2 regions of the Sodalis sp. RH16 genome follow, and region 1 is predicted to be linked to the other one. Evidence: predicted binding sites of a transcription regulator. Region 1 holds the regulator's gene; the other holds the start of a gene.

Evidence for each region. Region 1 encodes CRP, which controls carbon source genes, mostly activating them, when cyclic AMP is high. Its sites were predicted from a motif close to ATGTGANNNNNNTCACAT; they were not measured.
Region 2: rhaS (HTH-type transcriptional activator RhaS) is a predicted target of CRP. The motif match lies at 1,815-1,832, and genes of this name have one in related genera.

What each region holds. Positions count from the first base shown of each region.
Region 1 covers NZ_CP178737.1:2,279,995-2,285,096, forward strand. The annotation lists gene ACL2XJ_RS10370 (YccS/YhfK family putative transporter) at 1-2,030, opposite strand, end outside; gene crp (cAMP-activated global transcriptional regulator CRP) at 2,082-2,714, opposite strand; gene ACL2XJ_RS10380 (OsmC family protein) at 3,029-3,436, shown strand; gene ACL2XJ_RS10385 (phosphoribulokinase) at 3,483-4,352, opposite strand; gene ACL2XJ_RS10390 (YheU family protein) at 4,518-4,739, opposite strand; gene ACL2XJ_RS10395 (LysE family translocator) at 4,863-5,102, shown strand, end outside.
Region 2 covers NZ_CP178737.1:2,617,265-2,622,366, reverse strand. The annotation lists gene rhaD (rhamnulose-1-phosphate aldolase) at 1-388, opposite strand, end outside; gene ACL2XJ_RS12030 (L-rhamnose isomerase) at 401-1,657, opposite strand; gene rhaS (HTH-type transcriptional activator RhaS) at 2,029-2,856, shown strand; gene rhaR (HTH-type transcriptional activator RhaR) at 2,964-3,827, shown strand; gene ACL2XJ_RS12015 (type IV pilus twitching motility protein PilT) at 4,139-5,102, opposite strand, start outside.

The DNA of each region.
Region 1 (5,102 bases):
CGCTGGCGCCAGGCAACCGACGAGATGGTATGCATGACTCCCAAATGGAACAGGATACGCCGCAGATGGCGTTCCATCGGGGTGCCCGGCTGCTCCGGCGTATCGCCGGCGGTGGCCAGTACCGGCTGTTCGCTGCTCGGACCATCGTATTCCAGCCGTTGCTGGCAGGTTTGCAGCGCCACCTCGCAGGCGGTCAGGTATTTTTCCGCCAGCATTGGCGTCAGCATGTAGTGATCCCGCGCCAGTATCGTCATGGCATTGATATGCTCAATAATAAACTGGCTATGGGTCACCCATAGGCGCATATCGATGAGGTAGCGGGAGTTGAAACCGGGCTCCTGCATGGCCTGGCTTAGCGAGGTGAACAGGGCGTTATGGGCCTGGTTGGCCCGCATACGGGCATAGGCCAGCGCCGCCGGCTCCGGATTCGCCTGTAATAACAGACGCAATGCGTCCTGATCCCTTTCCAGCGCCTGATGGGCGTTTTTGCGCAGCAGGCCGCTTTGCCACTGCGGCCACAGCCAGAGCGTACCGCCGAACGCCAGCATGCATCCGATCAGGGTATCCACCAGCCGCGGTACCAGAAAATGCGTACCGTTCAGGGACAAAAGCTGCAGGGTGTAAACGGCGGTTACGGTGAAGCCGGTCATCGCCAGGCCGTAATTTTTCCGCAAAACCAGATAAGCCGCCAGGGTCACCACCAGCATAAACAATAAAACCGTGCCGTCCCCCAGATGGAGCTGCAGGGTCGCGGCGGCGATAACCAGGCCGGCCAAGGTTCCCAGCGCCCGGTGCTGGATACGTACCCGGGTGGCGTTATAGCCGTTCTGGCTGACAAACATCACCGTCATCAGAATCCAGTAGGGTTTAGGCAGGTTGAACACCAGTCCCAGGCTGCTGCCGATGGCCAGCATAATGCCCAGCCGGGCGGCGTTGCGCAGCGCCATGGATTTGAGCGAACAGTAGCTGCGCAGCGCCTGCCAGAAAGAGAGCCGTTGCTGGTTATCCGCCATGATATCCCGCCGGTAGAGCGGACGTTGCGTCCTGAGCAGCCGGGCGATGCGGCTGAAGTGATAAAAACAAAATTGCCCCACCGGATTATCCGGATTTCGCTGGGCAATTTTTTCCACCGCCGACAGGGCTTCCGCCATGGTGAAACGGCCCGATAACCGATGATAAAGGATATCGTCCGCTACCACCCGCAGCCGGGCGGCAATCAATTGGGCATTATAGCGGATCACCGCTTCAGCGTGACTCTGCTCCACCAGCTTCTGCACTTCGTCCGGCTGATGCAAACTGACGGCGATATGCTCTTGCAGGTCCAGAGCCACCTGAAATGTCCGCAGCAGACGTTTGTACTGAAGCTGATGGTTGGCCGACAGCATATGCAGCTGCTGGTAAATTTGCGCAATCAGATCAATCACCCGCTGCTGCCGGGCAAACAGCGGCGGCAGGGCGGTTTCCGGGTCGGTATGCTGGGTCAGCAGGCTGTATTTCGCCTCGATATAATCCGCGAGCTCTCTATAGAGCAGGCTGAGGGTTTCCCGCATCGGCTGCTCTTTAAGCCATCGGAACCACAGGCCGGTAAACAGCCCGTACCAGGCGGTACCGGCGATATACAGCAGCGGCGGGATCCACACCGGGGCGTTGCCGGTCAGGCCGAGGGTAAAAATGGCGGCGATAAGGGAGGCGGGTAATAACCGCCCGTGCAACGGACTGATTTCACCGGTGACGCCCAGCACCAGCGCCAGGCCCACCATGATAAAGGGCAAGGGTACGTGTACAAAGAGCAGCCACTGGATCAGTACGCTGCTGACGGCGAACAGCGTACCGCCGATGGCCAGGCGTTTAAAAAAGCGTTTATGCAGGGTATCCAGGCCGGCGATGTTGCAACAGGCGGGCACCAGGGAGAACAGCAGGCCGTTCTGCAGGCTGCCGAACAATAGCCCTATCGCCACCGGCAGGCAAAGCACGATGGTTTGCCGCAAGGCATAGTTGACTTCGGGGTGATAGATCAGTCGACGCCACATGCTGCCAACAAGCAGGCGTGGCACAGAGTACCACGCCTGTTTGATTAACGTTTAACGCGTACCGTAAACGACAATGGTCTTGCCGTGTGCGGAGATGAGATTTTGATCTTCCAGCATTTTCAGAATACGGCCCACCGTTTCACGGGAACAGCCGACAATCTGGCCGATTTCCTGGCGGGTAATCTTGATTTGCATGCCGTCGGGGTGGGTCATGGCGTCGGGTTGTTTCGCCAGATTAAGCAAGGTTTGCGCGATACGTCCCGTGACGTCGAGAAACGCCAGATTACCGACTTTTTCCGAGGTGACCTGCAAGCGGCTGGCCATCTGCGCCGACAGACGCATCAGGATATCCGGATTCACCTGAATCAGTTGCCGGAATTTTTTATAAGAAATTTCAGCCACTTCACAAGCGGTTTTCGCACGAACCCAGGCGCTGCGCTCCTGGCCTTCTTCGAATAAGCCCAATTCCCCGATAAAATCCCCCTGGTTAAGGTAGGACAAGATCATCTCTTTACCTTCTTCATCTTTTATCAGCACCGCGACGGCGCCTTTGACGATGTAGTAAAGTGTTTCAGCTTTTTCGCCTTGATGTATTAGCGTACTCTTCGATGGATACTTGTGAATATGGCAATGAGACAGGAACCATTCGAGAGTCGGGTCTGTTTGCGGTTTGCCGAGAACCATTCGCTGTTATCCTCTTTTGTCATCGCTGTCCTTGTTCAGGACATCGTATTCCCTATTACGGCGCTGTTTTATCGATCCATCTCCGTTGTAAACGGAGCGACGTTAGGGAACTTATTAGGGTCTGGTTTTAGTGATGTTCCGATCGCTCTCTTGCCCTTTCATTATCATGAGGTCGATCCAGCCTTGTTTTTAGCATAGGTTTGAAGCAGTGTCTTCTGTTGTCTTGCATCAGCATGAAGTATGTTAGGTAACATTGCCACCTTTCCAATAAAAATGTAGGGTGCAGGAAAAACTTTTTATCTGGAGTCATCATAATGCAAGCACGAGTAAAATGGGTCGAAGGTCTGTCTTTTATAGGTGAATCCGCCTCCGGCCACCAGATTTTGATGGATGGCAACGCAGGGGAAAAAGCGCCCAGCCCAATGGAAATGGTACTTATGGCGGCTGGGGGGTGCAGCGCCATCGACGTGGTATCGATTCTGCAAAAAGGGCGTCAGGATGTGCGTGATTGCGAAGTCAAGCTGACCTCTGAACGCCGCGACGAAGCGCCGAGGTTATTTACCCATATTAATTTACATTTTATAGTTTCCGGCACGGGGCTCACCGACAAAATCGTCGAAAGGGCGGTGGAGCTGTCAGCGGAAAAGTATTGCTCGGTGTCTTTGATGCTCGGCAAATCCGTGAACGTTACCCATAGTTTTGAAGTGCGTTTGCCGTCCTGAATGACGGATGCGTTACCGCGGGCGCGACGCTCCGGCCGCGCCCGGTTTATTCAATGCGTTTGCCTTCCAGCAGCTGCTTTACCAATGGTCCCATGATCAGTTCCATCGCCAGCCCCATTTTCCCTCCCGGTACCACCAGCGTATTGATATTGGAAATAAACGACCCCTGCAGCATCGCCAGCAGATAGGGGAAGTCGATATGATCCAGGCCGCGAAAGTGAATTACCACAAAGCTTTCGTCCAGCGAAGGGATGGCCTTGGCGGCAAAGGGGTTGGACGTGTCCACCGTGGGAACCCGTTGAAAATTGATATGGGTACGGGAAAATTGCGGTGTGATGTAGCTGATATAGTCTTCCATCGATCGCACCACGGAATCCATCACCGCTTCCCGGGAGTGTCCGCGTTCGCTGGTATCGCGCACCAGCTTTTGTATCCATTCCAGGTTGACGATGGGTACTACACCCACCAGGAGATCCACATGCTGCGCCACATTATGGTGGTCGGTAACCACCCCGCCGTGCAGCCCCTCGTAAAACAGCACATCCGTCGGCTCCGGCAGCGGCTGCCAGGGAGTAAAGGTGCCGGGAATCTGATTGTAGGGAACGGCTTCGTCATAGGTGTGCAGATATTTTCGCGCTTTGCCGTGGCCGGTGAGCCCATACTGCAGGAAGGTGTGTTCCAATAGGCCGAAGTCATTGGCTTCCGGCCCGAAATAGCTGATATGTCGCCCGAGATCGCGGGCCTTGCGAATGGCCATGTCCATTTCCGGACGGGTAAAATGGTGGAAACTGTCCCCTTCCAGCTCGGCGGCGTGAATATTCAACTGGTGAAAAATTTTACGGAAAGCCAGACTGGTGGTGGTGGTGCCGGCGCCGCTGGAGCCGGTAACGGCAATAATGGGATGTTGTGCTGACATGGTAACCCTACGCTTCGTTATATGACGGCGTGATACCCTCAATAATTCAGGTTGCAGGAAAGCGGACGCGCCTGCAACTTGAAGTATGACGGGTAGATTCACATGCGCCCGGCATGAAAGACTTGATTATTGTTATCATGTTTAGCGGCGCAGGGCCAATTTGCGTTATTCCGGATGAAACTGGCCGCGGGGCATAATATTGATGGTCTCGTGCAGTTCCGACCATACCACTACCGCTTCGCCGCTTATCAGTTGACGTTTGACATCGGCGACTTTGGCCTCCAGTGTCTTTTCCTGTTCGCCGTAATCGGTGCCTTCTCGCAAGACAAAGGATTCAAGCAGGTTATACAGGGTGTCGGAGTCGATTTCTTCCCACGGAATAATCATCATGTTATGTCCAGTTTGTTAATGATTCAATGCCTTGAGGAAATTTCACCAGCAAAGCCTTGTGCGGATACAGGCGCGCTGTTAGTTTCTTACCTTCAATAAAGGGAGGGGAGCCCCCGAAACGTGGAACCGAGTCTTTTTCTTTCAATGTTGGGTTTTCTTTGGGTCGCTGCCATTACGCCCGGTCCTAATAATATGCTGCTCACCGCTTCCGGCGCGAATTTCGGTTTTTGGCGTTCAATGCCGTTGATGCTGGGTATTATGCTCGGGATGCAGTGCATATTGCTATTGGTGGCTTTCGGTATCGGCGGTTTAATTACCCTGTATCCGTCATTGCATTTTATGCTCAAAGTGGCCGGTTCC
Region 2 (5,102 bases), 340 kb from region 1:
GCTTGCGCACCACATGGGACTGGAAATGAGACGCCAGTTCGGAGGTGGGCAGACCGCCGGCGGTCAGACCCCAGAGAATACTGTAGCCGTTTCCTTCGGCATTGACTTGCAGTAGCACCAGATTATCCGACGGGGATAATTGCACATTGCGGAAAAACTTTCCCGAACCGGTAACCAAAAAATAGGAATTGGCTAATTCCGGCACCCCCTGGGTCAAGGATTCGGTACGGGGCTGGGGGCTGAATTCCGCACGGTACGGAGCGACATCCTCCGGCGTCAGACGCAGGCTGACGTTACCGCCATTGCGCTCATCCCAACCTTTAAGCCACATGTCGGTGGTGGCTTTGACCATTCCCTGTACGAACCAGGAAGAAAGTATGGTTTGCATAACTCATTATCCTCAGCGTTTGCTTGATACGGAACTTTCATATTCACGAACCACCCGCAGCCAATCGCCGCCGACCGGTACATCGTGAAGTTGACAATATTTATCCCACACCGCCTGCCAGGGCAGTGATTTGGTCTCTTCCAGCAACGCCAGGCGCGCGGTGTAATCTCCTTGCTGCTCCAATTCACGCAGTTGCCCCGTGGGTTCCACAAGAGCCCGCAGAAGCGCTTTTTTCATATTGCGGGTACCGATGACCCAAGCGGCGATGCGGTTAATGGACGCATCAAAAAAATCCAGTCCGATATGCACGCGATCAAACAAATCATGGCGGATGATTTCATTGGCGATGGCCTGGGTCTCATCGTCCAGCAATACCACATGATCGCTGTCCCAGCGCACCGGACGGCTGACGTGCAGCAGCAGCCGGGGCACAAACAGCATGGCGCTGGAGATCTTGTCGGAAATAACCTCGGTGGGATGGAAATGGCCGGCATCCAGACAAAGGGCGATACCGCGGCTGCTGGCGTAACCCAGGCAGAATTCACTGGATCCCACGGTATAGCTTTCGGCGCCGATGCCGAACAGTTTGCTTTCGACGGCGTCGATATGGTGGCGGCTATCCAGCTTTTCGGCTATCACCTCGTCCAGTGCGGCCATAAAGCGCTGCCGGGGCGCCAGCCGGTCGATGGTGACGTCCTTCATCCCGTCCGGGACCCAGATATTCATCACCGACGGCGTACCCAGTTCGCGGCCAAAGTAGGCGGATATCCGGCGGCTGGCCTGGCAGTGTTCAATCCAGAAGCGGCGGATGCCTGCATCGGCATGGGACAGGGTAAAGCCATCGGCGCTGAGGGGGTGTGAAAAACAGGTAGGATTGAAGTCCAGGCCCAAATCGTGATTACGCGCCCAGTCCACCCAGCCGGCGAAGTGCTTCGGCTCGATTTCATTACGCTCAACCCGACCCTCGGCCTCCAGATAAATGGCGTGGAGATTCAGCCGCTTCGGGCCGGGAATCAACTGGAAAGCCAGCTCCAAATCCCCACGCAGCTCACGGACATTACGCGCTTTGCCGGGGTAATTGCCGGTGGCCTGAATGCCGCCGGTCAACGATCCGGTGGGGTTCTCGAAACCGGCCACATCGTCACCCTGCCAGCAGTGCATTGAAACCGGCAAGGTATCCAGCAATGTCAAGGCTGCGTCAACGTCGACATTAATATCCGCATAACGCTGCCTTGCCAATTGCCAGGCATTTTCAATGGATTGACTCATAATAAGCTTCCTCTGTCAGATGGACAGCGAGAATATTCCCCACGGCCATTACGATTATTTCTTTTATTCTATGGCTGGCAGTGTAAGAACTTTGTTCATTAATCACCTTCCGGTGAATGCCACCCCGAATGCATGGGTGGCAGAATAGCGAAGATGAATGTGAAGCAGATCACAAATATGGCAGGCAGCCAGGGTCCCTGATGTAAAAAAATATATTGTCGGCGCATCTGTGATCACCGCCGCAATTTTGATCTTACTATCACCAATCTTTAAAAAATAACCCGAATGACACTGATGCCGGTCAATAATTTAAGGTTATATTTTAGTAGCACGCCTTACTATAAAGTCCCTATAACGGTGAGGTACCGGCAATGACTTTACTCTGCGGTGAGGATTTCTTTATTTCAAAAGACGCGACGGTGGCCATTGAACCACGCTGGCCTCAGCCTGCATTCCCCGAGCACTACCACGATTTTTGGGAGATCGTCCTCGTTGAAAAGGGATCGGGTATCCATGTTCTCAACGATCAGCCCTACGTGCTAGGCAGCGGAACAGTCTGTTTTATTCGTGCCGACGATCATCATCTCTTTGAAAACGTCGACGATCTGAATTTGATTAACGTGTTGTACCGTTCCCCCCACGGATTTCGCTACCTGGCCGACCTCAGTGATTTTTTGCCCTCGCGCGACCTGCCGGACGGCCAGTTGAGCTGGCAGATAAATCATGCGCAGATGCAACAGGCCAAACAGTATATCCGCGCCTTGAGCGACTTGATGGCGGACACTTCGCCGGAAAACATTGCCGCCAGCGAAGGGCAGTTTCTGCAATTGCTTATAATGTTGCGCAACGGCTGTTTCCAAAACCGCGGCGACGGCAACCGGGAGCAGCGCTTGCAGGGTTTGTTACGCTGGTTGCAGCATAACTTTTGCAACGATATCGACTGGCTGGCCCTGGCGGAACAGTTTTCCCTGCCGCTGCGCACCCTGCATCGCCAGCTTAAGCAGCAGACCGGCATGACCCCGCAGCGCTACCTGAACCGGCTGCGCTTATTGGAAGCACGCAAGCAATTACAGCAAAGCGATAAAACCATTACCGAAATTGCCCACGCCTGCGGCTTTAGCGACAGTAATCATTTTTCCACCCAGTTCCGCCGGGAGTTTTCTTTATCCCCTAAAACGCTCCGTAACGGGGAACATTGATTTCAATGAGTTAACGGTGAATTATGGCAAATGATGCCCGGCGCAATAAATCGCTCTCGCGAACGTGCCATTATTCCCCTTTTGTGTAGGTGCCGGGGAAGGTCACGATGTCACATCTGAAACTGGATACCACCGATTATTTCCTGTCAGATAAAAATGCAATCACCGTCGAGGATCGTCATCCGCAGCCGGCCTTCTCGACCCATACCCATGAATTCAATGAACTGGTCATCGTCTGGCGGGGCAACGGCCTGCATATCCTGAACGATGTGCCTTACACCATTACCTGCGGCGATTTGTTTTATATCAACGCCGCCGATAAACACAGCTATGAATCCGTCAATGACCTGGAGCTGGATAATATCCTGTATTGCCGCCATCGCCTGACACTATCCTCCGACTGGGACTCCCTGCTGCCGGGGGAAAACGTCGATCAGGCCCAGCGATATTGGCGGCTGAGCACGCCGGGCATGTCGGTCCTGCGGCGGGAAGTGGATGCGCTGGCGCGGGAATGCATGAAAACCGACCCGCTGTCGATTATGCTCAGCGAAGCGCTATTTCTCCAAGTGGCGCTGTTGCTCAAACGGTTCCGCCACTCTCCGGACAGTCTGCTGCTTTCCGATGCCGAACAGCTGGATTTGTTACTGATGGCGTTACGCGTCAGTATCAATGAGCCCTTTCGTCTGGAAGACTTTTGCCGGCAACACCAGTTGAATGCCCGCAGTTTGAAATCGCTGTTCAAACAGCAGACCGGCATTGGCGTTAACCAGTATTTACGGCAGCTAAGGCTTTGCAAAGCCATGGACCTATTGCGCCGCGGGAAACAAACCATCGGCGAGGTGGCTTCCCAATGCGGATTCGACGACAGCAATTATTTTTCCGTGGTGTTCAATCAATCCTACGGTATCTCCCCCCGGCAATATCGTCAGCGGTTTCAGAAAAAAAATCACGGCACCACGGGAAACGGTTAAGTTATTGTCATTTTTTTTGACCGTCCAATAGCCTCTTCTTTGTTGCCCTGCGGTTTTTATTCCATTCCCCTATTCTGATATTCTTCGCCAGCAACGACGTCACGCGTTTTTTTAATTGAATATACCGGCTTAGTTATTTATGAGACCACTCTTCACAATAAATTTTTTTCAAAATAAACGGCGTGTCTATAAATAGAAATATTCCTCATCGCGGTAAAAACTATATGGCAAAATTGCTCCCATCAGTTTGTTAAGATTTCATGACCCTAGCGGCCCCTTGGTAAAATCATGGAACCGTGGACAACGGGGGTCTAACCGCCGCCCCGCTGCCGAGAGTTTTGCTCAAAAGTCAACATGCCCTGTCCCTTTCCGGTCTGCAGCAGTCCCGGCAGCAGATGGGTTTTACCTTCGCGGATAAGGTTGCGCACCGCCGGCGTGGCGATCATCAGCTCAAACAGACCCATGCGGCCCCCCTGCTGCCGCGCCACCAATTTTTGCGCCATTACCGCCAGCAGGCTATCGGCCAGCATGCCGCGGGCAAAATCCTGCTCCTGGGCGCAGAACGCGTCCAGGAGCCGATTGACGGCCTGGCAGGCATGCCTGGCGTGCAGCGTCGCCAGCACCAGGTGGCCGGTTTCTGCGGCGGTGAGCGCCAAACGGACAGTGGCGGCGTCGCGCAACTCCCCCAGCAGGATAACGTCCGGATCCTCCCGCAGCGCCCCCAGCAGGCCGGCCCGGAAATTTCGGCAATGCTCGCCGATTTGCCGCTGCTGAATGAGACAGCGATCCGGCTGATGGATAAATTCCACCGGGTCTTCCAGGGTAATGATATGTTGCCGACGGAGATGGTTAAGATGATCCACCATGGCCGCCAGTGAGCTGGATTTGCCGCTGCCGGCGGCGCCGGTCACCAGCAGCAGGCCCTGGGACCGGGCCAGCAGTTCCGTTATCTCCGGCGGCACCCCTAACGCGCAGAGCGCGGGTATCTGCGCGGGAATCAGCCTGAAGGCGGCCGAAACGCCAGTGTGCTGGCGGAAAAAATGAGCGCGCAGACGCCGGCCGCCGGCCAGCGCCGTCACGCCGTCCGCCTGGCCGGACAGTGCCAGCGCGTCCCGGCCGCGGGGGCCGAGAAAGCCTTCGCACCAGCCGGTAATAATATCTTCGCCGAGGGGTGGTAGAGTCTTCAGGGAGCGCAGCTCGCCGTCGATACGAACGATGGGCGCCAAACCCGGACAAAGGTGCAGATCTGACGCATTATGCTTTACACTATGGGCC